Regions from separate parts of the Neobacillus sp. 114 genome, predicted to be linked through region 1. Evidence: riboswitches for the same ligand, from Rfam matches in the RefSeq annotation. Region 1 holds a riboswitch; each other region holds the start of a gene.

Region 1 (11,151 bases):
ACATGGCCCGCTTTTTTGATCGTATAAAACTTGGAGTTTGGTATTAACTTATGCATTCTTTTTTGATTGAAGGGGGGACAAATTCTGTCATTCTGACAGGAAATGACTAAAGTAGGAACATTCATTTTTTTCAATGTTTGCCGATAATCAATTTCCAAACATTCGCGTACTCCTGGAAGAAATCCGTCAAGATGTTCGGACCAGATAGGCATGACTTTTTGAACGGTTTCTTCATTTTTATCATGCAAACATCTCGAAGTCGCTCCTGTGTGGAATTTTTCAATCGTCAAGTTACTTGTAAATTTTTTGTTTGTCCGCAGCAATAGTTTTTTTAACCACTTCGGCACATAAAAAAGAGTGTTTGCAAGGATGAGAGACTTTATTTTTTCCGGACGTATCTTATAAATTTCCTGAGCAACCATACCGCCCATTGAAAAGCCAAGGATATGCGCTTCGTTCAAGCCTAATTGATCCAATAATTCAACAATGTCTCTTGCAAACGCGTTAATGGTTATTTCCTGACTTTCTGAACACCTGGTTTTTCCAAAGCCCCGTAAATCGGGGATAATTAAATCGAAGTGTTCGGCCAGCTCATGTTGAAATTTCCAGCCTTCTTTTCGTTCCCCCAACCCATGAATGAGTACGAGCGGATCGCCGCTGCCTAATCGATCATAGTAGAGATTGACTCCGTTTACCGACGCGCAAAGCAAGGTAATCTCCTCCTATTAATGTATTATTCTATTATTATAGAGCAAAGAATCCTAATTTAATTGTGATAAATATGCATGTTGTTATAATTATAGCGTTTTTTATACTGTCTTTAGGATAAACTTTTAAAAATATTTAATTTGTGGTTGTAGTGCTGGCTAATGAACCACAGGAACCATCCCATAACCGATCCTCCCAAAAAATTTATTCTGTTAAAAGGACTTTTAATCATCCAGAAAGAATATATTTGATAGCGCTTACAGTTGGCGCGGGGACGTTCTGTTGCATCATGCCGTTTCAATCAGGTGGTCATGGAAAATACATAGTAAAACATGAGAATCGTCCCCATATCCCAAAGGAGGAATTTGTAAATGGCATTGAATCAACAAAGTGGTCGTGTGTTTGATGCTGTAGTAGTTGGGGCTGGTTTTTCTGGGTTGTATATGCTTCATAGGCTCCGGGAGGCCGGGTATTCGGTTCGCGTTTATGAGGCTGCAGATGATGTTGGGGGCACTTGGTATTGGAATCGCTATCCCGGTGCACGTTGTGACATCGAAAGTATTTACTACAATTATACTTTTTCAAAAGAGATTTTGAACGAATGGACATGGTCATCCAGATATGCTGAGCAGCCGGAAATCTTAAGCTACATAAATTTTGTGGCAGATAAACTGGACCTAAGGCGAGACATTCAGTTCAAGACAAGAATAACAGCCGCTCGCTACAATGAAGAAAACCGGAACTGGGAGATTCGCATGGACGATGGTACTTCAGTCGTTACTGAATACTTTATCACCGCGTTAGGCTGTCTTTCTTCTTCTAACATCCCTAAAATTAAGGGGTTAGACAGCTTCAAGGGCGAGATGTACCACACAGGAAGATGGCCGCACAAGAAGGTGGACTTTAGCAGCAAGCGTGTCGGGGTGATCGGAACTGGTTCAAGTGGAATTCAGGCAATCCCGGTTATTGCCAAAGAAGCGGGTCACCTCACCGTTTTTCAACGGACACCGCAATATAGCTGTCCGGCACAAAATCATCCCCTTGAGGAAGAGGATATTAGGAAGACTTGGGAAAATTATGATGAGACTAAACAACTCATGCGTTACTCGCAGCACGGTGTACCGTATGGACCTCGAATGCGGTCTGCCCTGGAGGATTCCCCAGAAGAACGGGAACGTTTATATGAAAAAGCCTGGCAAGAGGGCGGACTATTTACACTTACCTACAACTACAATGATATAGCCATGCTCCCAGAGTCGAATGAAACCGCCGCATCCTTTATCCGCTCCAAGATTAAACAAATTGTTCATGACCCCGAAGTAGCACAAAAGTTAATGCCGACATACTACTACGCCACTAAACGACCTATCATAGATACCAACTATTTTGAAACCTACAACCGAGAAAATGTCTCACTTGTTGATATTAAGGCCGCGCCAATTATGGAAATTACTCCAGATGGAATCAAGACGACAGACAACGAGTATGAATTAGATGTCCTTGTGTTTGCGACTGGTTTTGATGCCATGACAGGACCTTTATTTAAAATTGATATTCGTGGAAAAAACGATGTCTCACTCAAGGATAAGTGGGCAGATGGCTCAGAGTTGAAGACCTATCTTGGACTTGCCACTTCCGGCTTCCCGAATATGTTTATGCTGACCGGTCCGCAAAGCCCATCGGTTCTAAGCAACATGATGGTTTCGATTGAGCAGCATGTGGATTGGGTTGCTGATTGCATTGATTATCTTCGTGAGCATCATTTGGAAGCATTTGAGGCCACTGAAAAGGCGGAAGCATTCTGGAGCCAGCAATGCCATGCTATTGCCGACATGTCTCTGCTAACTAAAACAGATTCCTGGTACATGGGTGCGAATATCGACGGCAAGCCGCGCGGATTCCTTGCCTTTGCCGGAGGAGTTGGATTGTATCGCATCATTTGTGATGATATTGCAGCAAGAGGCTATGAAGGGTTTACTTCTGTGCTAGCACATGATAGCACAGATGATAGCAAAGTGAAGGAGGGATTTTTCATGTCAAACATTGATCCGCAAGCGTGGTTTATTTTAAAACAATTAGAGTCCGCCGGTGCGCCGCCAATGGAGCTGCTTACTCCTGAACTTGCCAGGATGGGTGACTTTAGTCTATTAGCAGGTGCTCCTGAAGAGGTAGCCAAAGTAGAAAACAGGACGATTCCTGTGCCTGAAGGGGAAATTCCTGTTCGCATTTACACGCCGGCGGGTGAAGGGCCATTCCCAGCATTGGTTTACTACCATGGCGGAGGTTGGGTCATCGGCAACCTGGATACGGTTGATGTACCTTGCCGTATGTTAGCAAACAGAGCCGGGTGTGTTGTCGTATCCGTCGATTACCGCTTGGCGCCGGAACACAAATTCCCGACTGCTGCCGAGGATTCTTATGCGGCCGCAAAGTGGGTAGCGGAAAATGCTGCATCCATTCAAGTGGACCCTGAGCGGATTGCCGTAGGCGGTGACAGTGCCGGCGGAAACCTTGCTGCAGTTGTGGCTTTGATGGCTCGTGAACAGGGAGGCCCTTCATTTGCCTATCAAATGCTCATCTATCCTGTCACAAATCACGCTTATGACACGGACTCTTATCGTGATAATGCGGAGGGTTACTTTTTAACAAAGAATACAATGGTCTGGTTCTGGAATCATTATCTTCGAAATGAAGAGGATGGTCAAAATCCGTATGCTTCGCCTTTATTGGCAGAGGACTTAAGCGGCCTTCCGCCAGCACTGGTGATTACGGCAGGCTTTGATCCGTTGCGCGATGAAGGGGAAGCCTACGCAGAACGGCTGAAAGCAGCAGGTGTACCGGTGGAAGTGACTCGCTATGACGGAATGATTCACGGCTTCTTCTGGATGCCAGGGGTGCTGGCAGAAGCGCATAACGCCATCAACCAGGCGGCCAATGCATTGAAGCAAGCTTTTAGTGCTGTAAAAACTATATAGATAGAATGCTGATTTAGGAGTCTAACTCATAACTGGACGGGACAAATATTTTTTATAACCATTGTAAAAGTGACATAAGTAATAAATAGTCAAATGAAAACAGGGTGGCCCAATCACATGTTTTTTATGTGAAACAACTGACCTTGATTGCGAATTTAATAAAAATAAATCCACCTCGAGTAGCTGGGCTCAGGTGGATTTATTTATGTCTTGAATTCTTTACCAATTTATAATCAATAATTTACAAAAGCCATATAGAGAATTAAAATCTCCTTGCTATTTTATTAATAGATATATTTTTTAAACTGTGCACATAAAAACTTGAGGAGGATTTGCTATGAGTAATTTAGATTCACACAAGGAGATGGACAGAAGAAAATTTATTAAAATAGGGGGAATAGGTACACTCGCCTTAACACTGGGAGCAGCTGGCCTTCCAAAAGATTTGTTTACTGGGACAGCTTATGCCGAATTAAATAATGATATGAAACTTCAATTTAATCCAGACGGAAAATTCAAGATCGTGCAGTTTAATGATACACAGGATGATGAAAATATTGACCGCCGTACCATACAGCTTATGGAAAAAGTCCTTGATACAGAGAAACCGGATTTTGTGGTCCTTAACGGAGACAACATCACTGGGGGCTGTGACACCCCTACCGAAATGAAACAAGCCATCAACAATGTGGCGCAGCCGATGGAGCAAAGAGGGATTAAGTGGGCCATTACATACGGAAATCATGATGAGGATTCCACTCCGAAAAGCGGCCTAAATGAGGAGGACATGTTGGGCATTTATATGTCTTACCGATACAATATGAACACACCTGGGGTTAAAGACATTACGGGTACTGGAAACATGAATCTTCTTATCAAAAATTCTAAAGGTACAGATGCGGCATTCAACCTTTGGCTGCTTGACAGTGGAAGATATGCCCCTCAAACGATTGCGGGACAAAATTTTCAAGGATACCCGACATGGGACTGGCTTCGTATGAACCAGGTCAGCTGGTATTATGAGACATCGAAAAAACTGGAGCAGCAATGGGGGCACAAGGTTCCATCGCTTGTATTTATTCATATCCCACTCTGGGAACATAGATTTATGTGGTTCGGAAGTGTGGACGGAAGAACGGATGCAGATCACGCAAATGCTGTAAACAAACACAAAATCGTTGGAGAAAGAAATGAAGAGGAATGTCCGGGGCCAATCAACAGCGGAATGTTTTCAGCTATGCTGGAAAGAGGAGATGTCAAGGGGGTCTTCTGCGGTCATGACCACGTTAATACTTATATGGGTAACTATTATGGAATCCTGCTCGGCTATTCCGGCAGCACTGGTTTTGGTGCATACGGCCTTTCGGGGGCTGATCGAAACAGATTGCGCGGTGCCAGGGTTTTCAATTTAGACGAAAACTCAAAGGACGTGCTGGTGGAAACTCATATGGTGTTTGCTAAAGATTATGGCATCGATTTGACAGCCAATGACCAAAGTATTGCACCTGGGCCAATAGATGAAGGCAAAAAGAATGAAAAAGTGGTAAGAAGATAGATCTTAGGAATTGAATTCAATTCGATTATTTTTTTCATAACGTAATCAATTCAAATCCAAACTGGACGTTTAAAAAAATTATAGTTTTATTTAACATCCCTGCCAATACGAAAGCTGGCAGGGATGTTAACAATGGAAACAAATTTAAAACTGTCACTTTTCTTGGTTATGTTTGCCAGAAAAAATTTTTGTTATGTAATATTTGAAAAAATTGTAATATAATATAAATAATTAGTTTATTTAGAAAAAGGCAAACCACTCGAAAGGTTGGGACGCAAAGCTTCAGGTCTAAGGTTTGTAACTACGATGGCTGAGCTGCCTAAAATAGTAGATATTTTAGGGGGATTTCAATTTGACTACTTATGCTTGTGACAAAGAATTTGAATTGGATGTGGTGGAACTTAGTGATGAAAATATTATAGAGGGGTACATAACGGCATTACTAAAAATGGCAGACAAAAATTATAAATTGTTAGAAAATGAATTGTTGAAGAGAAGGTTATTTTTGGTTGCCTTAGAACGCTACGATAGAAAAAAGACGTTTTTCCACTCTGGCTTTTCTGATTAGAGGTGGAGAAGCCACTCGAAAAAGAAAGCTCCAAGGACTTTTTAAAGTGCTTGGAGCTTTCTTTTTTATATTAAAAACTATTCCTATAAACATAAGCATCTTTTGGCTGCTCAATAATTTTATAATCCGTCACTTTTAAAATAGGGATTTTCATTTTAAAAGGCTGGTAATACATCGTGTCCACCGTTCCCGTAACCTCGTACCACTGATCATTTGGAATGTGGACATTTTCAGGGAATTGAATCATCATCCCAAACACACCAGAGTCGGCAATACAGTGGATAATCCCAAACCGGAATAAAAAGATTTGGTTGCCGTTTAACCCCGGACCGTTATATGAAAAACCCTTCATCGTTACGGTTTTCCCAACAAACTCACCGGAATAGTTATAGATGACTTCCAGACCTTTTAAATAGTCCTCATCTGTTAGGGTAATATGGTCATTTCCTTTATACGATTTGAATTCCTTTTTAACCAATTCCGTAAACGCATCCTGACCCATAAATTTACTCATGTCCGGATTTAAAATTTGGTGCATGCCATAACGGTCGGCCCCGTCTTCTAATGTAGGGAAACTAAATCCTTTGGCATTAACTAATTGTGAATCAAGAGTCGCAACCGGCAAAAACACTCCTGTCAAAGCGGGAAGAATAATCATCGTATAAGAAACTGTTCTTTTTAGTTTTTTCCCAAACGACGGTTTTTTATGGTCATGATCATGTTCATGTGCATGATCATGATGGCATTCAACACATTCCAATTGCTTCTCCGACTTTTTCTCTTTAAGATACCATCTGATTCCTTCTACAATAGTCAGGAAAAATAACGCATAAATCATACTGTAGGAAAGAAAGGAATACTTCATATTGATATACTTAGAAATGTTTCCTGATAAATGTAAATAGAAAAACAAGTTGGTAAACAATAATAAAATCACGACGCGAAACATTTTTCCCCCTCCTTTACAGTAGTAATGACCCGATAAATACGAATGCTGAAATTAACGAAACAAGCAGGATGACGAATTTTGGCTTAAACGTTCCGAACATCATCAGCAGGTTCTTGATGTCAACCATTGCACCAAACACCAAGAACGTCACAATTGAACTTTGTGAAAATGTGTTTCTGAAAGACGAAGCAACAAACGCATCCGCTTCAGAACAAATTGACAAAATGAACGCCAGCGCCATCATGACAAGAACACCCGCTACTTTTGAATGTCCAAGAGTCGCCAATGTCGAAGTCGGAATATAGGTTTGCATCGCTGAAGCGATTAACGAACCCATCACCAAGTACTTTCCAACGTGGAAAAATTCATCGATGGTATGCGTGATCACACTGACCAATTTTTGCTTCGTATTTTGTTTCGAATGGTCATGGACATGAACATGTTCGTCAGCGTTCATTCTCAATTGATTTGTTTTAACGACAAAAGAAAGAACAATCCCAACTAAGATAGAAACCACGATGGCAAACCCAGCTCGATACCAAACCATCGTCCAGCTATTACCAAAGGCGATATACGTTGAAAAAAGAACAATCGGATTGATAATCGGACCGGTGAGCATAAACGAAATCGCGGCGGGAAGGGCCACACCTTTTTCAACTAATCTTTTCGTAATGGGAACAATCCCGCACTCACAGCCTGGAAATATTGCGCCTACTAAACTAGCAGTTATTACCGAAAGAATCTTATTTTTCGGCATGATACGAACAATCATATTCTCCGACACAAATACTTCGATTAAAGCCGCCACAAAAGCTCCAATCACAATAAAAGGAATTGCTTCTATTATGATACTGATAAATATCGTGTTTAATTGCAATAATTGATTCATAGGAGAACCTCCTGAAATGAAAAAGCTATAAAAAAACATAGCAATTATAACAGATAGGAAGACAAATAGTTATATGTTTTATTTCCAAAAGTGGAAGTGATGCACGAGAACCGTCCCCATGCATCATTAAACCTTGTATTCTACTAAGCTTTTCCCTTAATATTAATTAGGTAAATGGGGAATTTCTTTTAGAAAGGGGGGAGGTAAGTTGAAAAGGAAGATTGGTTTTGTTTATGAATGTCTGCTAGCGGGTCTGATTATTTTTTCTTTGGCCGCTGAATTGCCCGAGCGGGAAGATTATGTTTTGGGCTGGTTTATATGGGGGCTTTTCGCTGTCGATTATGTGATACGGTTGATGTTAAGCAAAAATAAATGGGGATTTGTCAAGAATCACCCGATAGAACTACTTGCACTAATACCCGTCGATCAATTATTTAGAACCCTTCGTTTAATCCGCCTTATCCGCTTGGTCCGGCTCATCCTCGTAGTGAAAAGAAATAATTCGCTTCTAGATCTTTTGATTGAAAAATACCGTTTTGATAAATTATTTATAACCGTTATTGCGTTGTTATTTCTGACAGCCATTCCAATGGCCTGGATTGAACCTAGCTTTGACAGCTATGGTGATGCCCTGTGGTGGACTGTCGTGACCACCACAACGGTAGGGTATGGGGATTTATACCCGGAGACAACTGTTGGACGATTAATTGCAAGTGTACTTATGTTCGTCGGAATCGGTTTAATAGGTGTTGTAACAGGAACGGTTGCCTCGCTTTTTTCAAATAAAAAAACGGATCTGCCCGACCAATTGAAATACGTAAGAGATAAAATTGACGACTACCCAACCATTAGTGAACCAGAGCTTCTCGTGATGATAGAGCAGTTGAAGGCTTATCAAGAAGAACAAAAGAAGAGCTAACGCTTTTCCTGATTAGTGCCAGGAACGACCAACCTGTTGATCGTCCCTGGCACTTTTTCAATATTGATTGATAAAATTTTTTGAAAAAATAATAAAAAACGATTAATATTATACTAACTATTTTTAATACCAAGTCCTAATAATAAGTAATGATTTTAATAAACTGGAGATAATTGTATGTCAATTGAGACGAAACAAAAGAAACCCAATATTGACGACTATTTTAATTCACTCGGAATCAAAGAATGCAAAAGTAAGCTCGCCTTTTGGAAGCACGTCACTGCTGTTGATTCCGTCTTGGCAGAGGAACTGGAACCGCTTATTTCCCGCAAAAGGAAAGGGAACATATATGATGTGAAGAATCAAACTCTGGCATTTAGTTTAGCAGCAGAATCGTGGACGATGTCCTTTCACAAGTCATTGCTCACCTGGGTAAGCCAGCAAAAACAATTAAAGCCAAATAGAATTTTGGAAATCGGGTGTGATAATGGATTGTCGGCATGCTGGTATGCTAAGCTTTTTCCTGATGCGGAAATCATCGGGGTCGACCAGTCCGAAAATGGAATCCGGTGTGCCAAGCGGTTGGCCAAGCAGCTAGGCCTTTCTAATGTAAGCTTTTATAGAATTGACTTTATGGAGCTCCTCGATCATTTTTCTAAGCACTCTTTTGATGTGATTATTTCGGTACGCAGCTTTCATGAGATTATGGGGCCCATTTTCATTCAAAAATATTGGTCGCTGCCAGATCACCTGAAGGAAAAACCAACGTTCGGCGACAGCTGGTATTTACAAATTGTCGACTTCTTTTTAACTCCGGACGGAACCTATCTCTCTTGTGAGCGATTGGAAAACCCGGCAGATGTCGGGAAGTGGGCAAATTTGCTAAAAGAAGCAAATCTTCATGTACAATGGAGCGACAGTGAGATCCTCGACTATTATGATTTTAGAACAAAAAAGCAATCCCCTATCATTGTAGCGACAAAAAAGGAAACAGGACTTTCCACTTTGGAAGGGATGGAACACCTATATACGAAAAATCAGCCACTCATAATAGAGGCTGGCCAATCATATACCACGGTGAATGCGGAGTTTGCCTTTCACCGACTAGGAGAGAAAACATTTAAATCAGGGCAGTATTTGGCTGTGCCCAACCACTGGTTTATGTATCGATTTGAACTTTGGGAAACGAATGATTTTCTGCTTGTTTATAGCTATGGTAATATGGGGCATAGACATTTGGACATTCTTCCTGCTGGGAAATACGGAGAGGCAGAGTTGCTAATGGAGCAGGCAGCAGGGCAGTTCAGTCACCTAGGACCGATTGTAAAGTACGACAGCCTGAAAGACCGTCCAGAATAAAAGCTGATTTATCAGGAAGGGGGAGTCACGGTTGAAATCCAATGCCCTAAAAGGTTATCGGAAATTAAGAGATATTTATGAAAATAATCTGACAGTGGAATTGCTTTCAGAAGAGATCAAGACATGTGAAGCGGAAGATGATGCAGTCGCTGTTAAAAAGGAAATGTTTGATCGCGATTTTGATATTTATGGGGTTAATCAGTGCGGAAAACTTATTGGATACGTAAAAAGAGAAGATATAAAAAAAGAAGGAATCATAAGTGAGTTTGTTGAGGATTTTCATGCCGATAACCTTATCTCAGATTCCACTTCTTTGATTGATTTGCTGGATATTTTTCAGGAGAGAGAATTCACCTTTATCCTTGAAAAGAACAAAGTTACCAGGATCGTCACGGTGGCCGATTTACAAAAGCAGCCAATAAGGATGCTAGCCTTCAGTTTCGTTTCACTTCTGGAAATGTACATCATTTCAGTTATTAAAGAATTTTATCCGGATGACAGCTGGGCTGATAAGTTAACAGAATCAAGATTAACCAAAGCTAAAGAGCTTTTGGAAGAGCGGTTAGCAACAAATGAAGCCCTGACTTTGGTGGACAATTTACAGTTATCCGATAAAGGCACGATCATTCGGAAAACGCCAAAATTAGTCGAGAAGCTGGGCTTTGAATCAAATAGTCAATGCAAGGAATTTTTCAGGAAAATTGAGGAATTACGAAACAATACAGCCCATTCTCAGGAAAAAATCTATCACGATTATAAGGAATTTATACAGATTCTTTTACAAATAGAACGAGTTCTCAGTGCAGATGGGTTGGTCGAAGTTGAAAAATAAAAGTAGGGCAATCCGGGTATTGTAGTCAGATCAAGAATTTTTCCAAACCAAAAAGACAAATCTAATAAAGTTTGTCTTTTTTTATTTGCCTAAAAAAATAAACTTTTGTGTTCGAAGATAGTTTTTGATTTTGTAATTTTCGGAATAGTTAATTATAATGTTTACTTAAAGGGATATGATATTAAAATCATTAATTGGATCGTGATGTGGAATTTCTATCTTTTTATGGCTATCGAAGGAAGGATGCGAAGTGATGTTAAGGTACGTTTGTATTGGGTTCTTTTGTGAAATGGAAGCAGGTGTACAACATGAATAAAGACAAACAACTCTATTTTGGCTGGTATATTGTCATTTCAGCATCCATTATCGGTTTGCTTACAACAGGAATGAGGATGGG
Region 2 (11,151 bases), 2.4 Mb from region 1:
CTGTATCGTCCTTCACCCAGTTTGATGGTCCAGCATACGTTGTAACAGGAGCAGTTTTGTCTATTTTAACTTTTTTCGTGTTGATTGCTTCTCTATTGCCAGCAGTATCAACAGAATAATAAGAAATTTCATTGACTCCCTCACTCTCTTCCACAAAGGTTGTGCCTTCTTGAAATTCAGAACCATTAATTGAGTAATAGGTTCTCGCTATGCCACTGTTCGCGTCAGTTGCGTCTAACGTCACCGGTACATTGTCCTTAACCCAGTTTTTTGGCACATCTGTTGAAGTGACAGGCTTGGTTTTGTCAATTTGAACGACTGCTGTTTTTGCTTTCTCTTTATTTCCAGCTGCATCAACAGAGTAAAAAGAGATTTGATTGATTCCTTCTCTTTCTACTATCACATTGGTACCTTCTACATATTCCGAACCATTTATAGAATAATAGGTTTTCGTCACACCGCTATTCTCATCTATTGCTGTTAACGTAACGGATACATCTTGATTTACCCACGTTTCTGGTACTTTTGCTGAAGTAATTGGCGCCGTTTTATCAATGTTGAACTTGGCAGTCTCCACTTCTTCTTTGTTGCCGGCAGCATCGACGGAATAATAGGAAATTTCGCTGATTCCTTCTTGGTCCATTATGAAGGAAGTACCCTCGAAATATTCTGACCCATTAATAGAATAATAGGTTTTTGCCACACCACTTAAATTGTCCTTAGCAGTCAATTCAACGGCAAAGGATTGGGCATATGGCGGAATTTCATTAATGTCGGTTTCTGGTGCTGTTTTATCAATTTTGACAAAAGCTGTTTTTACTTGTTCCGCGTTGCCGACTTTATCAACTGAATGATACAAGATTTTATTGATGCCTTCTTTGTCTACTAAGATAGAAGTTCCCTCAGTAATGATTCCATCATTTAAGGAATAGAAGGTTTTTGCTACGCCTGTTTCATCATCTGTTGCTTCAAGCGATACCGTTTGATTTTGATTGACCCATTGCGTAGGGGCATTATCCTTCGTTACTGGTGCAGTCGTGTCAATAATTAATTTCGCCAGCACAGTTTCGGACGGCTTTGATTCTCCGAAGGAGTTGCTGTAAGACGTAACATAGTATAAGTGATTGGCATATGTTAAGTTTTGAATCGTATAGGATAGATTATTGACCTTTGCAGCAATAAGGACTGGTTTTCCGTCAATGATTTCATAGATATTGTAGCCATTGGCATAGGTAACAAAATCCCAAGAAATACGGGCACTGGTTTGGCTTAATAGCTGCAAGGATGCTTTTGGAGTTTCCATTTCCGGATACACAATTTTCTGCACTAACCGATTAGAAGGTACCGACTCACCGAAGCGGGTGCTAAATGCAGTTACCTCAAAGGAATGTGTGTCTTCCGTCAGATTGTTGACATTATAGTTGCGGGCAGTGCCCTTATAAATCAATTCCTTTTTATCGCCAGAAATTTTATAGACACGATATTCATTTGCCCATGTTACCGCAGCCCACGAAAGGGTAATATTATTGGCATTAAAGACCGTTCCTGTTAAAACTGGAGCCTGGACCACTGGCCAAGTTAAATTGAACGCCCATTCGCTTCCTTCTGGTGATTCCCCAAAACGGTCACTGTACGAATGTACAAAATAGTGGTAATCCCCTTCCGGCATATTAGTGAATGTGAACGCAGTTCCCGTTACAGTCCTTACTAATACCTTTTCACCATTAATCATCTGATAGACTTTATAGGCAGTTGCATAGGTCGATGCATTCCAACGTAATGAAATATCGTTCCCATTCACAATCGTAACGGTTGGATTTTGTGGCGCTTGCATGACCGGATATACAATTGTTACGTTTACTTTGCTGCCTTCTGGAGATTCTCCAAAGCGGTCACTGTAGGAATAAATCTCAAAGGTATAATCTCCCTCTGGCAAATTAGTTAAGGTTGTAGAAGTTCCCGTGACCGTTTTTTGAAGAACTTTTTCCCCATTAATAATTTGATAGACTTTATAGGCTGTAGCATAGGTAGAAGGGTTCCACTTTAAGGTCATGTCATTCCCGTTGGAAATAGTAACAGTTTCATTTTCCGGTTTGCCCATAACAGGGAAAACGACGGAACCATTTACTTCTGCACCGTTTAAAGATTCTCCTAATAAAGTCGAATAGGCTTTAACTACAAAGATAAAATTCCCTTCAGAAACATTCGTAAAAGTAGTGGCAGTTCCTGTTACTGTTCGTTTTAAGTTAAGTTCCCCATCAACTATTTGATAGATTTTATAACTGGTAGCTAATTGAACTGCATTCCATTTTAGGTAAATATCATTTCCATTATTTATGGTATAGGTTAAATTAGTCGGATCCGGTAATGTCTGCCCATCTAATATAGCTGTAATCGAACTACCTACCTTCGATTCACCAAAACGGCTGGAATATGTGTACACTTCATAATCATATTGACCAGGATACATATTGGAGAAGGAAACGGATGTACCTGTTACAGTATTTTTCAATACTTTTTGTCCGTCTACAATCTGGTAAACCTTATAGCTTGTTGCATAATCAGCAGCATCCCAGCTTAAAGTAAATGATGTTGGATCTTTAATCGTTTGAATCACGTTTGCCGGAGGATTCAATACTGGAAAAACAATCGCAAGTGACACTTTGACCGCTACTTTTGATTCTCCAAAACGAGAACTAGTTGCATAAACCTCGTATGAATAATCTCCTTCCGGCATGCTCACAAATGTAGTTGTCGTTCCCGTTACTGTTCTTTTTAATACTTTTTCGCCATTGATAATTTGATAAATATTATAGCCTGTAGCATAGTCTACGGTACCCCATGAAAGGAAAATATCATTTCCATTACGCAGTTCATATGAAACATTATCAGGTGCATTTATAATAACTGGTTCAAGTTTTAAAGAAACTTGAGTTCCCTCTTCGGACTCTCCAAAACGGGAGCTATTGGAGCGAACCTCATATACATAATCTCCAGCACTTTGATTTGTAAAAGTGGTAGAAGTTCCTGTTACGTTTTTTGCTAAAACCTTTTGCCCATCGGTAATTTTATAGATGTTGTAACTTGTAGCATTTTCCACAGCACTCCAGTTTAGAACAATATCATTTCCGTTTTGAATTTTATAAGAAAGATTGGCTGGAGCGGCCATTTTGTAAGTATCAATGTAAAAAGAAACCTTCGTTCCAACTTCAGACTCTCCGTAGCGATCGCTATAGGAGTATACTTCATACTCGTAACTCCCACTTGAAAGGTTCGTATAGGTTACCGATGTTCCAGTCACGGTATTTTTTAGAATTCGCTCCCCATTTACCACTTGATATACTTTATATCCAGTTGCATATGGAACAGTTGCCCAGCTAATTACTGCATCGTTAATATTTTGAATCTTGTAGTTTAGATTGCTTGGAGGAGCTATTACGATGGAACTTACAGTTAATGCCACCTGGCTACCTTCTTTAGATTCTCCGAACCGATCACTAAAGGAAAAGACCTTATAAGTATAGTCACCTGCAGGTAAATTACTATATTTTACACTTGTACCTGTAACTGTACTTTTCAGGTTTAGCCGCCCATCGATTACTTCATAGATTTTATAACTATTGGCATAATCAACTGCCTGCCATTTAAGCGTAACATCGGTTCCATTTGAAATCGTAAATGATAGATTTGCCGGCTGAGTCATGACCGGATGAATTAAATCGACCTTTACTATGTCAGTAGTTGGAGACTCACCATATAGATCATTTTCTGATGAGACAGCGTAAGTATACGATCCTTCCGGTGCATTTAAAATCGTATATGATCTAGCAGTTGTTGCTGTTACAAGTGTTTTTTCACCTGTTTTAGAAATTTGGTATACATTATACTTTTCTGCATATTGGGATGCGCCCCAACTAAGAACAATATCATTTCCATTTCGAATCGTTGAGGTCAGCGTGGATGGTGCCAACATGCCTGGATAAATAATATCTACACTAACTGGTGAGGAAGGTCCAGATTCCTCTTCACTACTTATCGTTGAGACTACATATCGATAAGAACCTTCAGCAAGATTATTCAAGTTGTAACTGGATGCGGCAGTATTACCTAAAAGAACCAGCTGACCATCCTTAATTTCATAAATCTTATATCCAGTCGCCCCAACCACACTACTCCATGTCAGCTTTCCGTCATCAGGAGTAATGGTTTGATAAGCTAGATTACTAGGCGGCAACAAGCTGGTGGTGCTAGCAGATGCCATCGTATTTCCAATTGGAAAAGCCAATTGATACATAAGCATCAATACTACTAAAAAAGTCGGAATGTTAAACACTCTTTTAAACATGACAATAGACCTACCTTTCGTGTAAAAAAAGGCAAATAAAAAGAACCCAGAAGAAGGTTCATAGAATATAAGAACTATGTCTTCTTGTGGTAGCCGGCTGCCATTCGCATCAAAGAATTTGCTTTTCAGGCCCTTGGCTTTGCGTCTCACAGTTTCCTGTGGTTTGCCCTTTTCACTTGATTTTATACAGTGGGGAATAACCCCAGCTAACTATTAGCAACTTCTATATATTTTCACCTCACATATAGCTAGATATATATTGTATCGGCATGTTCCTGGTAAAATAGAGAGCAAAAATGAAAATTGACTAAATTTTGAATTCTGTCTTATTTGATAAAATTACATGTTTTTGCTATATTGGGAACATAGGTTCGTATTTATTGGAGGCGAAAAAGATGCTTGAAGCAAATAAATGCTTTTATTCTAAAATTTGTGGCAAATTACTTGGTGATGGATGCTTCACTCGTCAAAAGGGCAGGAAACCAAGATTTCAATTTATACACAAAGCGGAAGATTTTGAATGGGCAAACTATTGTTTTAATGAATTAAAAGATTTTATTCCACTTAATTCTCCTAAATATAAACAAGTAAATGATACACGTATTAAAAGAGGCTTTACTGAATGTTACTATGTTCAATCTAGAACAAATGAAATTATTACTCAATTAGATAGGATTTGGTATCCTGAAAGGGTAAAACAAATCCCTTTTCCCTTTAAAGATTCTTATTTAAACGAAGAAACTCTGGCATGGTGGTATCAGGACGATGGCCACTTAAAAGAGGAAAATGGAATTCCGAGAAAAATTATTTTATCGACTGATAATTTTACTCCTGATGAAAACCTACAGCTTATAAATATTTTAAGAGGGAAATTCCACTTACATTTTTCAATAGACGGCCAGAATCGATTAATCCTTTATGATCAGCCTCAAATTATATATTTTAATAGATTAATTTGCCCCTATTTACACTCTTCAATGGATAGAAAAATAATAAAGTTTAATGAAAGAGCTACAAAAAAGTTTCCAAGAATAACCACTGTTCATCTTCCTGATAATCTACTCATCAATAAGCCAACCTCTGAGATTAACCAGCAACTTGATAAGCTTCCTTATCTTTATGAAATGATTGACTATAGAGAATCATATTTAGAGTTCTATAATAAGAAAATCCGCTTCTTAAGAAATCAACAGTCCAAAAAAACCTATCAAGTGAAGTTTAACAATAAACAATGGTACTACTTGGACAATATCAAACAAAAGACTGGGTTAAATTATAGTCAAATTGTATTAATTTGCTTTAAATTTGATTTAATTTAAAACATACACATGAAAAGGGACCCCAACTTTCCTGGGGTCCCTTCCAAAAATATTAACGTAATAACTGAAGTACTCCCTGCGGAGCCTGGTTTGCTTGAGCCAACATAGCTTGTGCAGCTTGAGCAAGAATTGAGTTCTTAGTTTGTTCCACCACTTCTTTCGCCATCGTGCGAACATTTGCTTTCACAAATGACTAGACTACATCTTCACCCTCTAGCATTCTAGTAGGGGTCGGGCACTTCGGATTCGCAACGCTGATGGTCATTGCTTCACCTACGGATTTCATCATCATAACTTTCGCTTTAGATGGTCTATCCTAGTCGTTGAACCTTCTCCACTCTTTCGAGACAGGAGCTTGGCTGCTGATTGCCCAATCTTTTCTTTTTTCAAACCATCACGCTTGTCGTTTCCAACTACGTTGTGGCAAGAAAAGCTCTTAGGGTTTTCCAGCAATTCACCCGATTATACTCTCTAGCCGTTACCAGCTAGGACGACTGTGCTTGTCACTACTTAGGCAGCTAAAGCATAATCTACGTCACGGATACGAGATTCTGCAGATTGGATATTCTGAGAACTTGAATTTAAATTATTAACAGTGTACTCTAGCGCGTTCTGAGCAGCACCTAAATACGCACGGCCATCGGATACATCTTGAATTGCAGTATCAAGTGTGGTTAAATATGCTGCAGCTGCTGTCGCATCTGAAACGTCAATGGTCGAAACATTAGTGGCTATTGTTTTCAAATCAACATTTGAAAGATCAATATCAAATGTTTCACCATTATTAGCCCCTGTTTGAATGGTCAATTTTCCATCACCAGCTGCTCCCGCAGAGGCATCTAATAAATTTTGCCCATTAAACTTTGTTGTTCCAGAGATATCAGTAAGTGTTGCTGCTAACTGTGTAAGTTCACCGGAAATTGCTGTTCTTTCATTACCACTATTAGTATCACTTGAGGCTTGTACAGTTAGTTCTCTCATTCGCTGTAATATAGCATGCGATTCATTTAATGCTCCGTCTGCAGTTTGAATCAATGAAACTGCATCTTGAGAATTTCTTGAAGCTTGATCTAATCCTCGAATTTGTGCTCGCATTTTTTCGGAAATTGATAACCCTGCTGCATCATCAGCACCCCGATTGATTCTTAATCCCGTGGAAAGCTTTTCCATATTTTTCGCTTGGTTTGAATTGTTAATAGATAATTGACGGTAGGTGTTTTGTGCACCAATATTGTGATTGATAATCATTTGGTGTTCCTCCTTTAATTTTAAGGAATTTCTCCCTCTCTACACCTATGTATCGACAGCTTTTTTATTGTGTAGAGAGGATGAGAAAAATATTTTTTGTAGTTTTTTAAGGTAAATAGAAAAAACTCGTCAAAGACGAGTTTCGGTTCATTAATCTATTATTTTAAAAAGTCGATCAGCGTTTGCTGCATGATTCTCGCCCCTGAAGCAAGCGATGCTTGTAACGTCGTCTGTTGTGTCGACAGTTCCATATAGGCCTTAGCAATATCCGTATCTTCTGTTTTGGATAGCATTTTTGTGTGAAGGAAGTTGGATTGGTCAAGCTTATTTGCTGCCATTTCAAGTAAATTGGTATTGGCACCCACAATCGATTGCTGCGTTAAAACATGATCCATTTGCTGATCAATCGACGCTAATAAATCACCGGGATTTTGCCCGCCTTCCAATGTTTGTGCCAGAGCCTCAACTGTTTCAAATAAGTTGTTTCCATCTACTTGATATCCAAATACCGAGCCGGCACTAACATTGACATTTACTGAAACCCCTTTGCCAATCTCCCAATTCATTGCCGACTGTCCTACATTTTGCAATACCCCATCCTTCACAGGCGCAGTGTTTTGATCCATGCCAGAGAATATGTAGTTTCCGTTAAAAGTTGTATTCGCGATAGTTCCTAATTGTTCTTTGAGAGCACGAATTTCGATGGCTACCACTTTCTTATCGCTCTCACTACTTGTTTCATTGCTCGCTTGAACAGTTAATTCCCGAATCCGTTGCAGGACGTTTGTAACATTCCCTAGTGCATCATCCGCAGCCGTCATACGGTCCATCCCATCCTGCACATTCTTTTGATACTGCTCAATCTGCGCCAATGAAGTTCGCTGCGACAATCCTTTCATTGCTTCCAAGGGATTATCGGATATTTTTTCGTATTTCCTTCCAGACGAGATTTGCTGTTGCAGGGAATAGATCGCCTGGTTGTTTTTATTCATATTTTGGTTAAATTGCCGCGTCACCATTTGTGCCGTTACACGCATACTAAACCCTCTTTCCTGCCAAACTCTTCTGTCATTACATCCGGTTGATCAATGTATCTAACATGTCATTTACAGCTGACACATACTTGGCCGCTGCATTATAGGCTTGTTGAAACCGAACCATGTTCGTCATTTCTTCATCAATTGATACTCCTGAAACCGATAGCCTGCGGTTATCGACCTGTTGGGAAACCATATTAGCATTGTCGCGATAACGTTCCGCCTCATTCACACCAATTCCCAGATTGCCGATTACCATTTGATAAAAATCACCAATCGTCGTATTGTTCCCACCGATATCAACCTTCAAAAATTGAAGATTCCCCATCGCCGCAGCATTCGAGCCATCACCAATCGAATTGGATGTTGCCGCAGCCAGTTTCGCAGGGAAATCCACCAATTTCGGATTAACAATCATGCTAGCAGCATCCTTGGGAGGCTGTGTCGGATCATCTTTATCTACAAAAAATAAAACCTTTTCCAGCTGTGTCCCTGCTTTTATATCATCCAAATTTCTTGCATCGTCACCAGCCTGGATGGCATTCATTTGCTCCGCAATGGTTTTCGCTAATGAATCGAGATTGTTCCGAAGGGAAGAGATACTATTTGGGCTGGCACCGATGAGGGAATCTACCAATCCCTTAATTTCTCCGCCTTCCAAATCAACCTGATTTCCGGAAATAGCCGCTTCACCTGTTTGCGTGTCTACCGACAATTCAAATGAATCCTTGCCATTCACAAGAGCAACACCGTCTACATTAACGGAAACCATTCCAGTTTGATCAGTCGCAACTTGAATATTGACCATTTTTGATAACTTATCTAGTAAAAGATCTCGCTTATCCAATAAATCATTTGGTTGATACCCGTTCGCCGTCATGAGGGCAATTTGCTTATTTAAGTCCGCGATTTCTTTTGCTGAAGAATTAATGTCGCTTACTTTTCCGTTAAGCTGGGTCTGCAAATCTTTTTCAATTTGCTCAATCCCAGCTGTAATCGATTGAAAGCTGTCGGCCACGGCTTTTCCATTTGCCACAACTACCGTTCTCACTGCTAAGGTGTCCGGATTCTTCGCCAGCTCCTGGAAGCTTTGCCAAAAGCGATCGAGCGTGCTGTTCATGCCAAAATCCGATGGCTCATTAAAGACAGACTCAATGTTCGAAAGGGCTGATGCCGTCGCTTCCCAATACCCGGCCTTCTGCTGTTCCTTCCGATATTGCTGATCTAGAAATCCATCGCGAATCCTCTTAAGCTCCGTTACTTCCACCCCGGTCCCCATTGTCATTGGAGCCGTCCCGTTATTTTTACTTGGATAGGCTAACGGATTGGTAGCTTGCAATACCGCATCCTGCCTTGTATATCCTACCGTGTTGGCATTGGCAATATTGTGTCCCGTTGTGCTGAGGGCCGTCTGCTGGGCTAAGATTGATCTTTTTCCAATTTCTAAACCATGAAAGGTTGAATACATCGTTGTTCTCCCCTATGCTTTTGCATCAAATAATCGTACCGAATCATTAGGTTCCTTCGATTGTGCCTTTGAACTGTAAACACCGGCATCTTCCGATTTTGGCAGCATCTGCTCAATCATAAAATTTGTGAAAGCCAAAGATTGCTTAATTAATTGCTGATTGGTTTCATTCACTTGCCCAAGTTCTACAATCAGTTGCTTTAATTTTTGATGGAGTGAAATCCATTCTTCCTTCTTAGCCCCGTCCGGCTGCTGTGCAATTAACTCTGATAGCGAGGACTGCTCTCCCAGTAAAGAGGTCCTGACTTGGTCCGCCTCTTTGATTTTTTTAACCAGCTTTGCTTCTTCAGACAAAATCGCAAGTAATGGGTTGATTTCGCCATCAATAAGAATCCGCTGCTTTTTCTTTGCCGTATCTAACAGTGATTCATGAAGGTCTGCCAAGGTTTGCAAAATAACCGTCAGCTTATTCATCGATTTTCGCTCCGGACTTCCAGTATGCCAATAATTTTTCAGCTACCTTTTCACCGTCTACCCGGTATGTTCCATTTGCAATTTGGTTCTTTAATTTTTCAATTCTTGCGTCCTTTTCCAGCTGCAGCTGCTTTTGGGCCTCAGTCGAGATTTCTACTTTCTCCGATTGAGCTTTCTTCTCGCCGTCCGCTTTTTTTGGCTGTTCATTATTTTTTTGATAGGCCTGATAAGCCGCACCGATCCGACTAACGGGATTCACTTGATTAATTTTCATACTAGTCCGCTCCTTTAACCATGCTTCTACTACCATGTATCGGCAGTATCAACTCATTTGTTTAGGGGTAAAAAAATCCCCCTTTTATTTCTAGGCAAAAAGTGCTATGATTTTTGGCAAAACGATCCCATGGGGGGGAAAACGATGCCAACGTATTATTATGGCCTTATCGCTATTATAGTTCTATTTTTGCTTTTCATCATTCTGAGGAGAACAAAAGCAAGACATCCAGATGAATCAGTCCTTTCTCCCAATCGCCGCGAGTCCTTTCGCTTAAAATTTAATAACACATTTTGCGACTTCCAGCCTTTACTGTCCGATTCCAGACAAATAGGCTCGATCAGAGACATCAGTTCCGACGGAATCAGAATCGAAGCGAAAACCGACGACTTATGCGAAAAATCTTTGCTGATGTTATATTTCGAATTACAGGATGAAACATTTATTTTCGAAGGAATTGTAAAGTGGAAACGGAACATTGGCCAAAACTGTTACCAATATGGTATTAAATTTATCAATGTTCCGACATATGAGCAGAATCGCCTGCATATGAAACTACGAATTATAAAGAATCGTGAAGCCCAATAAGATAATAAGCCAAACGCTCGCAGTTCAATTGCGAGCGTTTTTTTATTAGCGTATGATTCCGTTTGCGATTCCCATCATTTGGTCGGCATAGCTTAATGCCCTGGCATTGGCCTGATATCCCCTTTGCGTCTTCAGCATATCGGTCATTTCTTGACTGAGGTCGACATTCGAAGATTCAAGGAATCCCTGTTTTATTTCAAACGAAGTATTGGTTAATGCAGCATTGGCCCTATTCAGCAGGAAGACTCCCCCCTCATTCTTTAATAGCTGCGGGTTATCGACCGTTACAACCGCAATTTTCTGTTTGCTCCCTACAATCGTGCCATCGGCCAGCACCCGGAACTCCTCCCCGCTGCCCACTTCAATCGGATTCCCATTTTGATCAAGCAGGATATCGC
Region 3 (11,151 bases), 2.3 Mb from region 1:
CGGCGGAAATGCTGTTGTCGGATTTATCGTTTTCTTAATTTTGGTCATTATTCAATTCATTGTTATTACAAAGGGTTCGGAACGTGTGGCAGAGGTAGCAGCCCGCTTTACATTAGATGCGATGCCAGGTAAACAAATGAGTATCGATGCGGATTTAAATACAGGAATGATCAGTGAAAAAGAAGCCCGGCACCGCCGCCAGAAGGTGGAACAGGAAGCTGATTTCTATGGCTCCATGGATGGTGCGAGTAAATTCGTCAAAGGGGACGCGATTGCCGGGATTATCATCCTCATCATTAACGTCTTTGGCGGTTTCATCATCGGAATGACGATGCACGGGATGGATTTCAACGAATCTATCAACACGTTTACCCTATTATCTGTAGGGGATGGGCTTGTGAGTCAAATCCCTGCTCTGTTGATTTCAACGGCAACAGGAATTATGGTCACAAGAGCAGCTTCTGATGGGAATTTTGGAGATGATCTTAGCCAGCAAATGCTGCAATTTCCGACGTTATTGTACATTGTTGCAGGCTGTATTGCCCTTTTAGGGGTAGTGACACCGATTGGGATTTTCCTTACTTGGAGCATTGCCGGTTTGTTAGCACTTGGCGGTTATCAAATGCAGAAAAGCCAGACGAATAAGGAAGCAGCAGAAGAAAACCTTCAATCTGAGCAAGAATTGGAGGAAGTACGGAAACCTGAAAATGTCTTCAATTTGCTTCGCGAAGACCCGATTGAATTTGAATTTGGGATTGGCCTTATTAGTTTGGCAGATGTGAATCAAGGCGGTGATTTACTTGATCGGGTGGTCGCCATTCGCAGGCAGATTGCCTTGGATATGGGAATCGTCGTTCCGGTCATCCGCATTCGCGATAACATCCAGCTCCGGCCCAATCAATATAGTATCAAAATCAAGGGAAATGAAGTGGCAAACGGAGAAATTCTCTTAGATCATTTCCTTATGTTAAATCCCGGAAACGAGGAACATGGGATTGATGGGATTGAGACGACAGAACCGACCTTTGGACTGCCGGCCTTATGGATAAATGAAGAAATGAAGGAACAAGCAGAATTGTTTGGCTATACGGTTGTTGATCCATCTTCTGTCATTAGCACGCATCTTTCCGAAACGATTCGCAAATATGCCCATGAGATCTTAGGACGGGAGGAAACGAAACAATTAATTGATCATGTGAAGGAAAGCTATCCTTCCTTAGTCGAAGAACTCGTTCCTCAGGCATTGTCTGTCGGGGATATCCAAAAGGTATTGCAAAAGCTATTAAAAGAGAATGTATCTATCAGAAGTCTTTCGGCGATATTTGAAGCGCTGGCAGATTATGCGGTGTACACAAAAAATGCGGAAATCTTAACGGAATACGTAAGACAAGCCCTGGCACGGCAGCTTACTTCCCAGCATGCACAAAATGGAGTCATCCATGCTATTCTCGTTGGGGCAGGGATTGAAAAGAAACTCGCTGAGTCGATTCAGCGGACAGAACAGGGAGATATCCTTACTATTGATCCGGAATCCAGTCAGAAGATTATTCATTCCTTTACTGAAACCATTCAGCAAACAACTCAAATGGGACTCCGTCCGGTCATTCTATCATCTGCTGGGATTCGCATGTACGTCAGGCAGCTAACAGACCGTTCATTAGCTGATATACCGATCCTTTCTTACAATGAGTTAGAACCTAATGTAGATGTACAAAATATTGGAGTGGTGAATCTATGAAAATAAAAACTTACGTAGTGAACTCTTTGGTAGAAGCCTATCCATTGATTTTGCGCGATTTGGGAAAAGACGCGATGATTTTAAAACAGAAGGTCATTAAGGCCCCAGGTTTATTCGGGATGTTTCGAAAAAGAAAATTGGAGGTCGTCGCGGCTTCGGATCTGGCGGATGAACCAAGTAATTCGAGCAGGCAGGAATTAAAGGAGGAAATAAATAAAGAGTTAATTCCTTCCGAAGTCGTCAATGAATCAGCCATCGTCTCACAAGATGTATTATTGAAGGAATTATCAGAGGTAAAGGGGCTAATTCGCTCCATTACAAACACAGATAACCGTTCACAAAGTATTCCCGAACCATTAGCTAAATGGGTAGAGAGATTGCAAGATCAAGAAGTAGATGAAGAAGTCATCCAATATATCCTTAAGCGTGTAGAAATGAAGGAGGAAAGAATTGACGAGCTTCCAAGCGAGAGAATCGAAGAAATGCTTGTGTCTATTCTAGTACAGCTAATTGAAGAAGGTATTGCGAAAGATGCAGCAGATTCAACTCCTTATCTTATTACCTTAGTAGGACCGACTGGAGTAGGCAAAACTACGACACTAGCAAAGTTAGCGGCTGCCCGAGTACTGAATGGCCGCCTGCGGGTAGGGCTATTAACGGCAGATACGTATCGAATTGGTGCAGTTGAACAATTAAAAACCTATGCCAATATCTTAAACATTCCGATCGAGGTTGTCACAACCCCGGACGATTTGCAGCCTGCCATAAATGGTTTGAAGGGGTGTCAAATGATACTCATGGACAGTGCAGGGCGAAATTATTTGGAGGATCAGTACATTGATGAGATTAATCAATATTTAGGCTATGAAGCGCCGCAGGAGAATTATTTGGTATTGAGTATGACCACCCGTTGGCGGGATATGAAAAAGATTACCGAAAAGATGAAATCCGTACCAATTGACAAGCTTATTTTAACAAAATGGGATGAAACAACATGTTATGGAGCAGCTCTCAATATGCTGTACCACTTTCCTTACCCTTTAGCTTATCTATGTATTGGCCAAGGAGTTCCGCAAGATATTATGACAGCAAATCCCGAGTTTATGGCGAAAAAGATACTAGGAGTGGATGAACATGCAACAAGATCAAGCCTATCTTTTGAGACAGTTATCTAACTCCACACCCGGCCATAGTCGTAAATCTCGAGTCGTCACCATTGCGAGCGGTAAGGGCGGCGTTGGAAAATCTAACTTTGCCTTAAACTTTGCGCTAAGCTTGATTGCCGCAGGAAAGAAAGTCGTTTTGATTGATCTTGATATTGGAATGGCCAATTTGGATATCTTAATGGGGCTGAATCCAAAATATCATTTACTAGATATGATTAAACATAAAAAGAGTATTTGGGATGTGCTGGAGAAAGGTCCTAATCAATTAGAATATTTAGCGGGCGGTTCAGGGTTTAACCATCTTCATCAATTGGATGAGGATGAAAGGAGTTTTTTCTTTCATGAATTAGAGAAACTTCATGGATACGCAGATATCATTCTTATTGATACAGGTGCTGGTCTTACTCTAGAATCGCAGCAATGCCACCTATCCGCGGATGAGGTCATCCTGCTGACGACACCAGAGCCAACTTCCATTGCTGACGCCTATTCTGTTGTGAAAATGCTGCACAGCCAGCGGCCGTCGTTGTCCTTTCAACTTGTCATCAATCGCGTTTCTAATCCGAAACAAGGAATGGAAGTGGCCAGTAAATTTAAATCTGCTGTGCAATCATTTTTAAAAAAGGAAATTAAAATATTTGGAGCCATACCAGATGACCCTTATGTCATGCAGGCTGTTTTAAAACAAGTGCCTTTTACCCTTGCTTTTCCTCGTTCATCTGCCTCATCAACGATTAAGAGGCTGGCCGAACGGTTTGTATCAGGAACACCGGAACCTAAAGATAACGGGGGAATAAAAGGGTTTATTAGGAAACTTACAAGGATTCTAGATAAATAAAAATAGGTTTATTTTTTATATAGTGCATAAGTGTGGTGTTGGTGAGGAGGCTTATCAATTGAATTATTGTAGTGAAGAAATACTTGATCAATATATTCCGTTGGTTCATATGGTAGTTGGGCAAATGAAGAAAAAATTGTCCGACCAGGTAGATGAAAAAGACCTTTTCTCATCAGGACTGGTAGGATTATGGGATGCAAGCAGAAAATTTGACGCAAGCCATGGGGCCAAGTTTGAAACGTATGCTGTTCAAAGAATACGGGGTGCTATCCTTGATGGTTTAAGACAATCAGACCATGCTTCAAGGACCTTACGTAAAAAAGAAAAGATGTTTCGGGAAGCGTTGGAAACACTGGAACAATCCATTTTACGTAAGCCGACAAAGCAAGAAGTGAGTGAGTATATTGGGATGGAGGTAGAGGAATACGAGCAGGCACTAGTGCAGATTTCCTATATCCATCAAGATTCACTTGATAGGCCTGTACAAGAAATGGACCAAGAGAGTTCCATTTATCATCAGATTGAAGATCATTATTTTGGGAGGCAAGATGACCTGATTGAGGCAAAGGAAAGGAAAAAAATGCTAGCCTCCTTGATAGACCAATTACCAGAAAGAGAAAAACAAATTCTTGCTTTAATCTACTTTGAGAATCTAAGTTTCACCGATGTCAGCAGAATCTTTGATGTGCACAAATCACGGATCTCACAAATCCATGCACGTGCCATTAAGAAGCTGCGAATGGCAATGGATGAACAAGGTTTTTCAATTTAAGATTCGCATGGCTATCTCCCTCCAAAAATTCCATAAGTAGCTGGTTCCCTGTTTTGAATAATAAACAGGGGATTTTTGTTTGAATTAGTAATTGTGGTGGTTTCGATTAATGGTACATTTGTAATATTTTTATAGAAAAATATGCCATAAGGCTCAACTTTAGCAAAAAAGTGCCGTTAATAATATTAAACAATTACTTATAATACAATTTATTTCTATATGGTTTGGTCGGAAATAATACATATGGGGGATTCAAATGGCTTTAAAGTTGTATGAACATGCCGATTCTTTGCGAGTAAAAATTCAATACCCAGTAGAATCGGAGCTGACCTTGGTTAAAGTGGGAGAAGATCTGGAGAATATTGAGATAATCATTGAAAATGTTGGTCCAGGTGGGTTAAGATTTGTATCTAATTTACAATTAGAACTAGATCAAGAGATTATTTATTCGATAGAGTCAGAGTTCTTAGAGGATAAAATTAGCATTCCAGGAGTAGTAATCTGGAAAGAGGAAATATCTAAAGACCTGTTCCAGTATGGCGTCCACTTTGAAACTCCGGAACAAACAAGAGCATTTTTAAATCAACTTCTAGGATGAATGGGGACAGTTCTTGTGCATCACTATTGTGATGCACAAGAACTGTCCCCATGGCTCAAACAGCTGCTTTCTGCATTGGCGGGGCGGCTTTTTGTTTTTTGCTCATGAAGAAGAAGACGCCGAGCAGGACGAGGAGGCCCCCTGCGATTTGCCATCCTGATAATCGCTCTCCGAGTAAAATGACTGCCAAAATGGTACTGCCAACCGGTTCGCCGAGAATACTCATTGAAATGGTTGTGGCGTTCACATAGTTTAATAGCCAGTTATTAATCACATGGCTAAGGCTCGGAACTATGGCCAGCAACAGGAAAATCCCCCATTCCTTTGGCGGATAATCGAGAAACGGCACTCCTGCCCACAGATTATAAACAACAAGCACAATCCCCGCACAGAAAAACACGCAAAAGCTGTATATCCAGTGGGATATATTTTTCACGACGGTTTGCCCGATAAATAAATACCCGACCACTGCGATAACGCTGAAAAAGGAGAGAATATCGCCACGGATGGCATCAGCGCTTAAACCGAAGTCTCCCCAGCCAATCATCATCGCTCCAATAATTGCAATCCCCATTGTGGCCAGTGCGGAAGCGGTGGTTCTTTCTTTAAAAAGGAAAAACCCACCAACGAGTGAAATAATCGGCTGCAAGGCGAGAATGATGGTTGAACTTGCGACCGTGGTTAACTTTAACGAGCCGAACCAAAGGACAAAATGCAGGGCCAGAAAAACTCCGGAGAAAAAGAGCATGGCGCCATTCTTGGGACTTACTTTTTTAAACTCCTTGCGTTTGACCCAAACCATTGGGGCCAATAACAAACTAGCGAACAACATTCGATACATACTTAAAATTGAAGCCGGCGCATCGGACCATTTCACAAAGATAGCCGAAAACGATATGGCAATAATGGATATAGTGAGCGCCAGGCTGATGGATTTTGAACTTATAGATTGTTTCATTGCTGCTTCCTTCCTTGATGGTGTTTTGAATGAATTCTCACAAATCTATTACTATTATCGCAGATATTGTTCGAAATTCGTAGACCTTTATTTTCCATTGTAATACCCTTTCAGGAAAAACTCGTTTATTCCTAGGTTGAAGGCGGAGCTGAAGGCCCACGACTGCGAAGGGATTTCTAATTAGTTAGCAACTAGTAAGGATAAGGATAAAAATAAAGGGTAGGGTTCAGGATTCAATTTGTTCTATTAATTTATTTTGAAGTAGAATGGAGTAAATACGATTCTCTTGAAAGGTGGCGTGAAGGTTGAAGCAAACGGTTTATGTGACGAAGAAACTGCCGGAAGAACTCTATAGGAGGCTTTCAAGTCAGTTTGAGGTAAGAATGTGGGGAGAAGAAGAAACCCCTGTCCCAAGGGAGATCTTATTGAAGGAAGTAGCAGAAGTTGATGGCCTTTATTGTTTTATCACAGACACAATCGATAAAGAGGTTTTCGCGCAGGCTAAAAAGCTAAAGGTGGTCAGCACCTGCTCGGTTGGCTACAACCATATTGATGTCCAGGCTGCAGCTGAAAAGGGTGTCAAGGTGGGTTATACACCCGGTGTTTTGACAGAAACGACGGCCGATCTCACGTTTGCCTTATTAATGGCCACAGCACGGAGGGTGGTGGAGGCCTCGAACATATTACATAACGGAAAGTGGGGCTCATGGTCCCTCATGCAAATGACCGGCCAGGATATCTACGGAGCTACCCTCGGAATTATTGGTTTGGGGAGGATTGGCGAAGCCCTTGTGAAACGGGCGAAGGGCTTTGATATGAAGGTTCTTTACAATAGCCGAACACGCAAGCCGGAAAAAGAGGCAGAGCTCGGAATCGAGTACGTTGACCTCAAAGGCCTACTTCATCAGTCTGATTTTGTCTGCCTCATGCTTCCATACAGCGCCGAGGTGCATCATCTTATCGGCAGAGAAGAATTAGCTCTTATGAAAAAGAACGCAATTCTCATCAATACGGCCAGGGGCGGGATTGTTGATGAGGACGCTTTGTACGAAGCTTTAAATAACGGGATCATCTGGGGCGCTGGCCTTGATGTTTTTGAGCAGGAGCCGGTTTCGCTAAATAACCCTTTGTTAACCCTGCCAAACGTAGTAGCACTCCCGCACATTGGCAGTGCCAGCGTTCAAACACGCTTGGGAATGGCCCATATGGCCGCTGACAATTTAATTCATGTGTTAAATGGGAATGTAGGAAAAGCGAACGTTGTCCGAAATTAATTTTAAAAAAGGAGGACCTTACACGGATCCTCCTTTTTGCCTATTTTTAAAGCATATATCCCTTCGTTTTGCGTTTTATAGGCGAATTTATTTTTATACATCTCCCGATCGGCGAGTTCCTGGATGACATCATCCTACAAAACAAGAAAAATATTTTTATAAGCCTACTCAAGTGGGATTATTTGATACATTTCCACGGTCTCCACATCCTCAATATCTCCTTTATCGAAAAGTACCGCTTCGCAACTTTATTTCTCAGCATAACAGGGAACCCTTAAATACATTCCTCCAGTGCATGATACAAGTCTGAATCATTTAATCCCAAGAGTTTATTAAAGCTTATTAAATTTACTCTTCCAAGCTGGATTTTTCATAGTATAATTATACTATGAAAATAGTAATGAATTGATAAAGGCAAACTTATCGAAAGGTAAGGACGCAAAGCTACGAGTCTAAAGTCTGAAAAAGGGCCATGATCGTCGGGTTGCCAGAAAATACAATATATTTGTGTCTATTTGGCTATCCCTATTTTTTGGATAGCCTTTTTATTTTTTAGAAAAAGCAATTCAATAAAAAATACAAAAAAGAGAAGGGTTAGACAATGTTTAAAATTGAAACAGCTTTAAGGGACAATCATGATCGTAAAAATAATTTTACAACACCAAATAATGCGGTAATCGAAGAAGCAATGCGTACAATTCTATCTGAATTGGGTGAAGATGTCACCCGTGAAGGTTTACTTGATACACCAAAACGTGTAGCAAAAATGTATCGTGAGGTATTTCAAGGGATTGGGGTAGACCCGGAATCAGCATTAACAACTACATTTAAAGAAGACTATGACGGGATCGTAACGGTAAAAGATATTACCTACTATACATTCTGTGAACATCACATCATTCCTTTTTTCGGAAAAGTGCATGTTGGCTACATCCCAGATGGAAGGGTCGTTGGTTTATCAAAGTTTGCCAGACTGGTAGAGTTAGTTTCTCAGCGTCCGCAAGTACAAGAACGCATGACCAAGCAAATTGCTGATGCAATCATGAATGTTCTTAAACCAAAGGGCGTGATTGTAACGGTTGAAGGACAGCATTTATGTATGTGTGCAAGAGGAGTAAAGAAACCAGGCACTTCCACAGTAACAACCATTAAGAAAGGTGTTTTTGCTGAATCAATCGCACTTTGTGAAGAATTTGAACGTTCAATTGCAAGAAGTTAAGGGGGGAGTATCAGTGCTCTATTTATCAAGAAGGGTCGATTTTTCAGCGACTCATACGTACCATAATCAAGAGTGGAGTGAAGAGGAGAACTTAGCTACTTTTGGAAAATGCTACAATCCAAATGGTCATGGACATGATTATAAATTAGAGGTAATGGTTCGAGGGAACCTTGATCAAAAAAAAGGCATTGTGGTGAATACAGTAGATATCAAGAAAATCGTTAGCAGCTTTCTTCAAGAGTTAGACGGGGTATTTTTAGATAAAGAGCATCCTTATTTCAAAGAAAATATACCAACAACTGAGAATCTCGTAAATTATATATGGGATTCCATTAAAGATTCCTTCGAGGGGTGCGAATTGTATCGCCTAAGGCTCTTTGAAAATCACTATCTATCAGCTGAAAGGGTGTTATCTGGCATGACATATTTAACAAGAAAATATCATTTTTCTGCCGCACATAGATTACATAGTATTCATCTCTCAGACCAAGAGAATAAAGATTTATTCGGCAAATGCAATAACCCAAATGGCCATGGACATAATTACTATGTTGATGTACAAGTACAGGGCAATCCAAGCCCTCAAACTGGGATGATTATGAATTTAAAGGATTTGGACGAAATTGTAGAACGCGAGGTTTTGGATAAATTTGATCATAAGCACTTAAATCTGGATACAGAGGAGTTTAAAGAATTAAATCCAACATCAGAAGTATTGGCATTGGTAATATATAAGCTTTTAAAACCTTATATACCCGATCTGCATAAGGTTGGCGTATGGGAGACAGAGAAGAATTATTTCGAGTATTTTGGTGAGGGTGAGTATTGATGTTCAATGAACATACGCTTAGGGATAAAAATATTGCCATAACAGGAGCCACTAGAGGGATTGGCAGAGCATCAGCAGCTCTTCTTTCATGTCTTGGTGCCAATTTGTTGATTGGAGCAAGAAATACGGAAGAACTCAGGGAGTTTTCTGAGAGTATGTTACCAAACAAAGTCGTTGCACAGTATTTAGATGTAGAAGATGAAAACTCCATCAAAGATTTCCTGAATAGAGGGATATCAAGTTTTGGAAAAATAGATGCACTTATTAATTGTGCAGGATATGGGAATTTTAATTCGTTCTTAGACTTATCAACAGAAGACTTTGACCGTATGATTGCCATTAATTTAAGAGGTACTTTCCTAACTTCAAAACATTTTGCCAAACACATGGTTGAAAACAAAAGCGGGCAAATCATCAATATCAATTCCATTGCAGGGACAACCGCATTAGAAGGATGTTCTGGATATTCTGCATCAAAGTTTGGCTTGTTAGGGCTATCCAGGGTCATGCAGCAAGAATTGCGATCCAAAGGGGTCTATGTAACGAGTATTTTACCGGGTTCTGTTAAAACATCCTTTTGGGATCATATCCCACAGCATCCAGATTTTAATCAAATGATTCCACAAGAAACAATCGCAAGACACATCGTATCTATTCTTTGTCAGCCAGATGGAGCAGTAGTTGACGAAGTGACAATCATGCCACCTTTAGGGATTCTATAAGGCTGGAGGGAGAAAGGTTGAAACCGCTTCTAAACAGACTAATAGGTGGAAAAGGGACACAGCCAACACAAGAAGAACAGCCTATCCCGTTAACGATAGACTCCATAGCAGAACATCAAAGAGCATCAATAGTTGGATGGGTGGCTAATAAATTAGGCCAACAATTGAACCTAGAGCAGGCAAATAAAGGCGTATTTATCAACGAAGTGTTACATAAAAACATTGAAGTATTAGATTTAGATATGCAAGAAGACTTTATTTTCCATCTAGCTAATATAATGATTTCTTGGATTGAAAAGGACGAGGATGTTTATCTCAATTTAAAACAAATGAATTTAGGAAGGAATAACCATCAGGCATTACTGGAAGTCTATGAAATCATCAAGTCTAACCAAAACTTATACTTCAATCGAAAATCACCCGATGAGAAGGAAGCAACAGAAGAAGATAAAATATGGGAAGTTTACCGGGATGTACTCCATGCCGCAAGTCAGCAAAAATTTCTTTTAGCGCGGGAAGAGGAAATAAAGCCTTATACAGAAGGTACCATTATTTGTAATGAGCCTGTTGTGGAAAAGTCTGATATTCCTAGGGTAAGAAACAAAGCAAAAGAAGATTTGGAAAAATTAGGGATACCGAAATCTAAAATTCTAAGCTATGTCCTTTTAATCTCTGAAGCTGTCACTAATATAATAAAACACGCTAAGGATGGCAGACTTCTAATTACAAAGACTGACAATTCGCTCAGTATCGTGATTGAGGATACAGGTCCAGGTTTCCCACTAAAAATACTACCATATACAGTCTTAACTGCGGGTTATTCTACCAAGAAATCGCTAGGTCAGGGGTTTACATTAATGCTGAAATTAGCATCTCGCGTGCTGTTGGAGACCTCACCAAACGGTTCTACAATTGTTTTAATATTCAAGGAAAATGAGGGTGAAGAACGTGAACAAATCGCAAAAGCCACTTAAGAAAATGTCTACAGAGGTTATCATCGAAAAAACCATTTTTGCCAGTGTGATGAACAATGGCTT

What was found. A riboswitch is a leader RNA that binds a small molecule or an ion and turns the genes downstream of it on or off. The one in region 1 is predicted to bind cyclic di-GMP.
Region 2: another riboswitch for cyclic di-GMP. It lies ahead of QNN06_RS28085 (OmpL47-type beta-barrel domain-containing protein); the one in region 1 lies ahead of QNN06_RS16335 (hypothetical protein).
Region 3: another riboswitch for cyclic di-GMP. It lies ahead of folE (GTP cyclohydrolase I FolE); the one in region 1 lies ahead of QNN06_RS16335 (hypothetical protein).

Annotation. Positions count from the first base shown of each region.
Region 1 covers NZ_CP126144.1:3,334,128-3,345,278, reverse strand. Annotated here, with positions in the region: gene QNN06_RS16350 (alpha/beta fold hydrolase) at 1-710, opposite strand, end outside; partial or broken gene QNN06_RS31400 (flavin-containing monooxygenase) at 1,080-1,715, shown strand; gene QNN06_RS31395 (alpha/beta hydrolase) at 2,742-3,683, shown strand; gene QNN06_RS16340 (metallophosphoesterase family protein) at 4,021-5,238, shown strand; cyclic di-GMP riboswitch class I at 5,478-5,561, shown strand; gene QNN06_RS16335 (hypothetical protein) at 5,591-5,806, shown strand; gene QNN06_RS16330 (TIGR03943 family putative permease subunit) at 5,877-6,755, opposite strand; gene QNN06_RS16325 (permease) at 6,769-7,662, opposite strand; gene QNN06_RS16320 (potassium channel family protein) at 7,853-8,563, shown strand; gene QNN06_RS16315 (methyltransferase domain-containing protein) at 8,741-9,922, shown strand; gene QNN06_RS16310 (hypothetical protein) at 9,954-10,754, shown strand; gene QNN06_RS16305 (MFS transporter) at 11,063-11,151, shown strand, end outside.
Region 2 covers NZ_CP126144.1:5,713,509-5,724,659, forward strand. Annotated here, with positions in the region: gene QNN06_RS28085 (OmpL47-type beta-barrel domain-containing protein) at 1-4,345, opposite strand, end outside; cyclic di-GMP riboswitch class I at 4,431-4,523, opposite strand; gene QNN06_RS28090 (endonuclease) at 4,741-5,664, shown strand; partial or broken gene QNN06_RS28095 (flagellin) at 5,717-5,830, opposite strand; gene QNN06_RS28100 (flagellin N-terminal helical domain-containing protein) at 6,175-6,912, opposite strand; gene flgL (flagellar hook-associated protein FlgL) at 7,071-7,949, opposite strand; gene flgK (flagellar hook-associated protein FlgK) at 7,984-9,417, opposite strand; gene QNN06_RS28115 (flagellar protein FlgN) at 9,430-9,891, opposite strand; gene flgM (flagellar biosynthesis anti-sigma factor FlgM) at 9,884-10,165, opposite strand; gene QNN06_RS28125 (PilZ domain-containing protein) at 10,310-10,753, shown strand; gene QNN06_RS28130 (flagellar hook-basal body protein) at 10,799-11,151, opposite strand, start outside.
Region 3 covers NZ_CP126144.1:5,683,065-5,694,215, reverse strand. Annotated here, with positions in the region: gene flhA (flagellar biosynthesis protein FlhA) at 1-1,738, shown strand, start outside; gene flhF (flagellar biosynthesis GTPase FlhF) at 1,735-2,913, shown strand; gene QNN06_RS27950 (MinD/ParA family protein) at 2,873-3,742, shown strand; gene QNN06_RS27945 (sigma-70 family RNA polymerase sigma factor) at 3,801-4,514, shown strand; gene QNN06_RS27940 (PilZ domain-containing protein) at 4,771-5,112, shown strand; gene QNN06_RS27935 (DMT family transporter) at 5,168-6,070, opposite strand; gene QNN06_RS27930 (2-hydroxyacid dehydrogenase) at 6,376-7,344, shown strand; cyclic di-GMP riboswitch class I at 7,748-7,836, shown strand; gene folE (GTP cyclohydrolase I FolE) at 7,946-8,563, shown strand; gene QNN06_RS27920 (6-carboxytetrahydropterin synthase) at 8,577-9,392, shown strand; gene QNN06_RS27915 (SDR family oxidoreductase) at 9,392-10,114, shown strand; gene QNN06_RS27910 (ATP-binding protein) at 10,132-11,088, shown strand; gene QNN06_RS27905 (alpha/beta hydrolase) at 11,063-11,151, shown strand, end outside.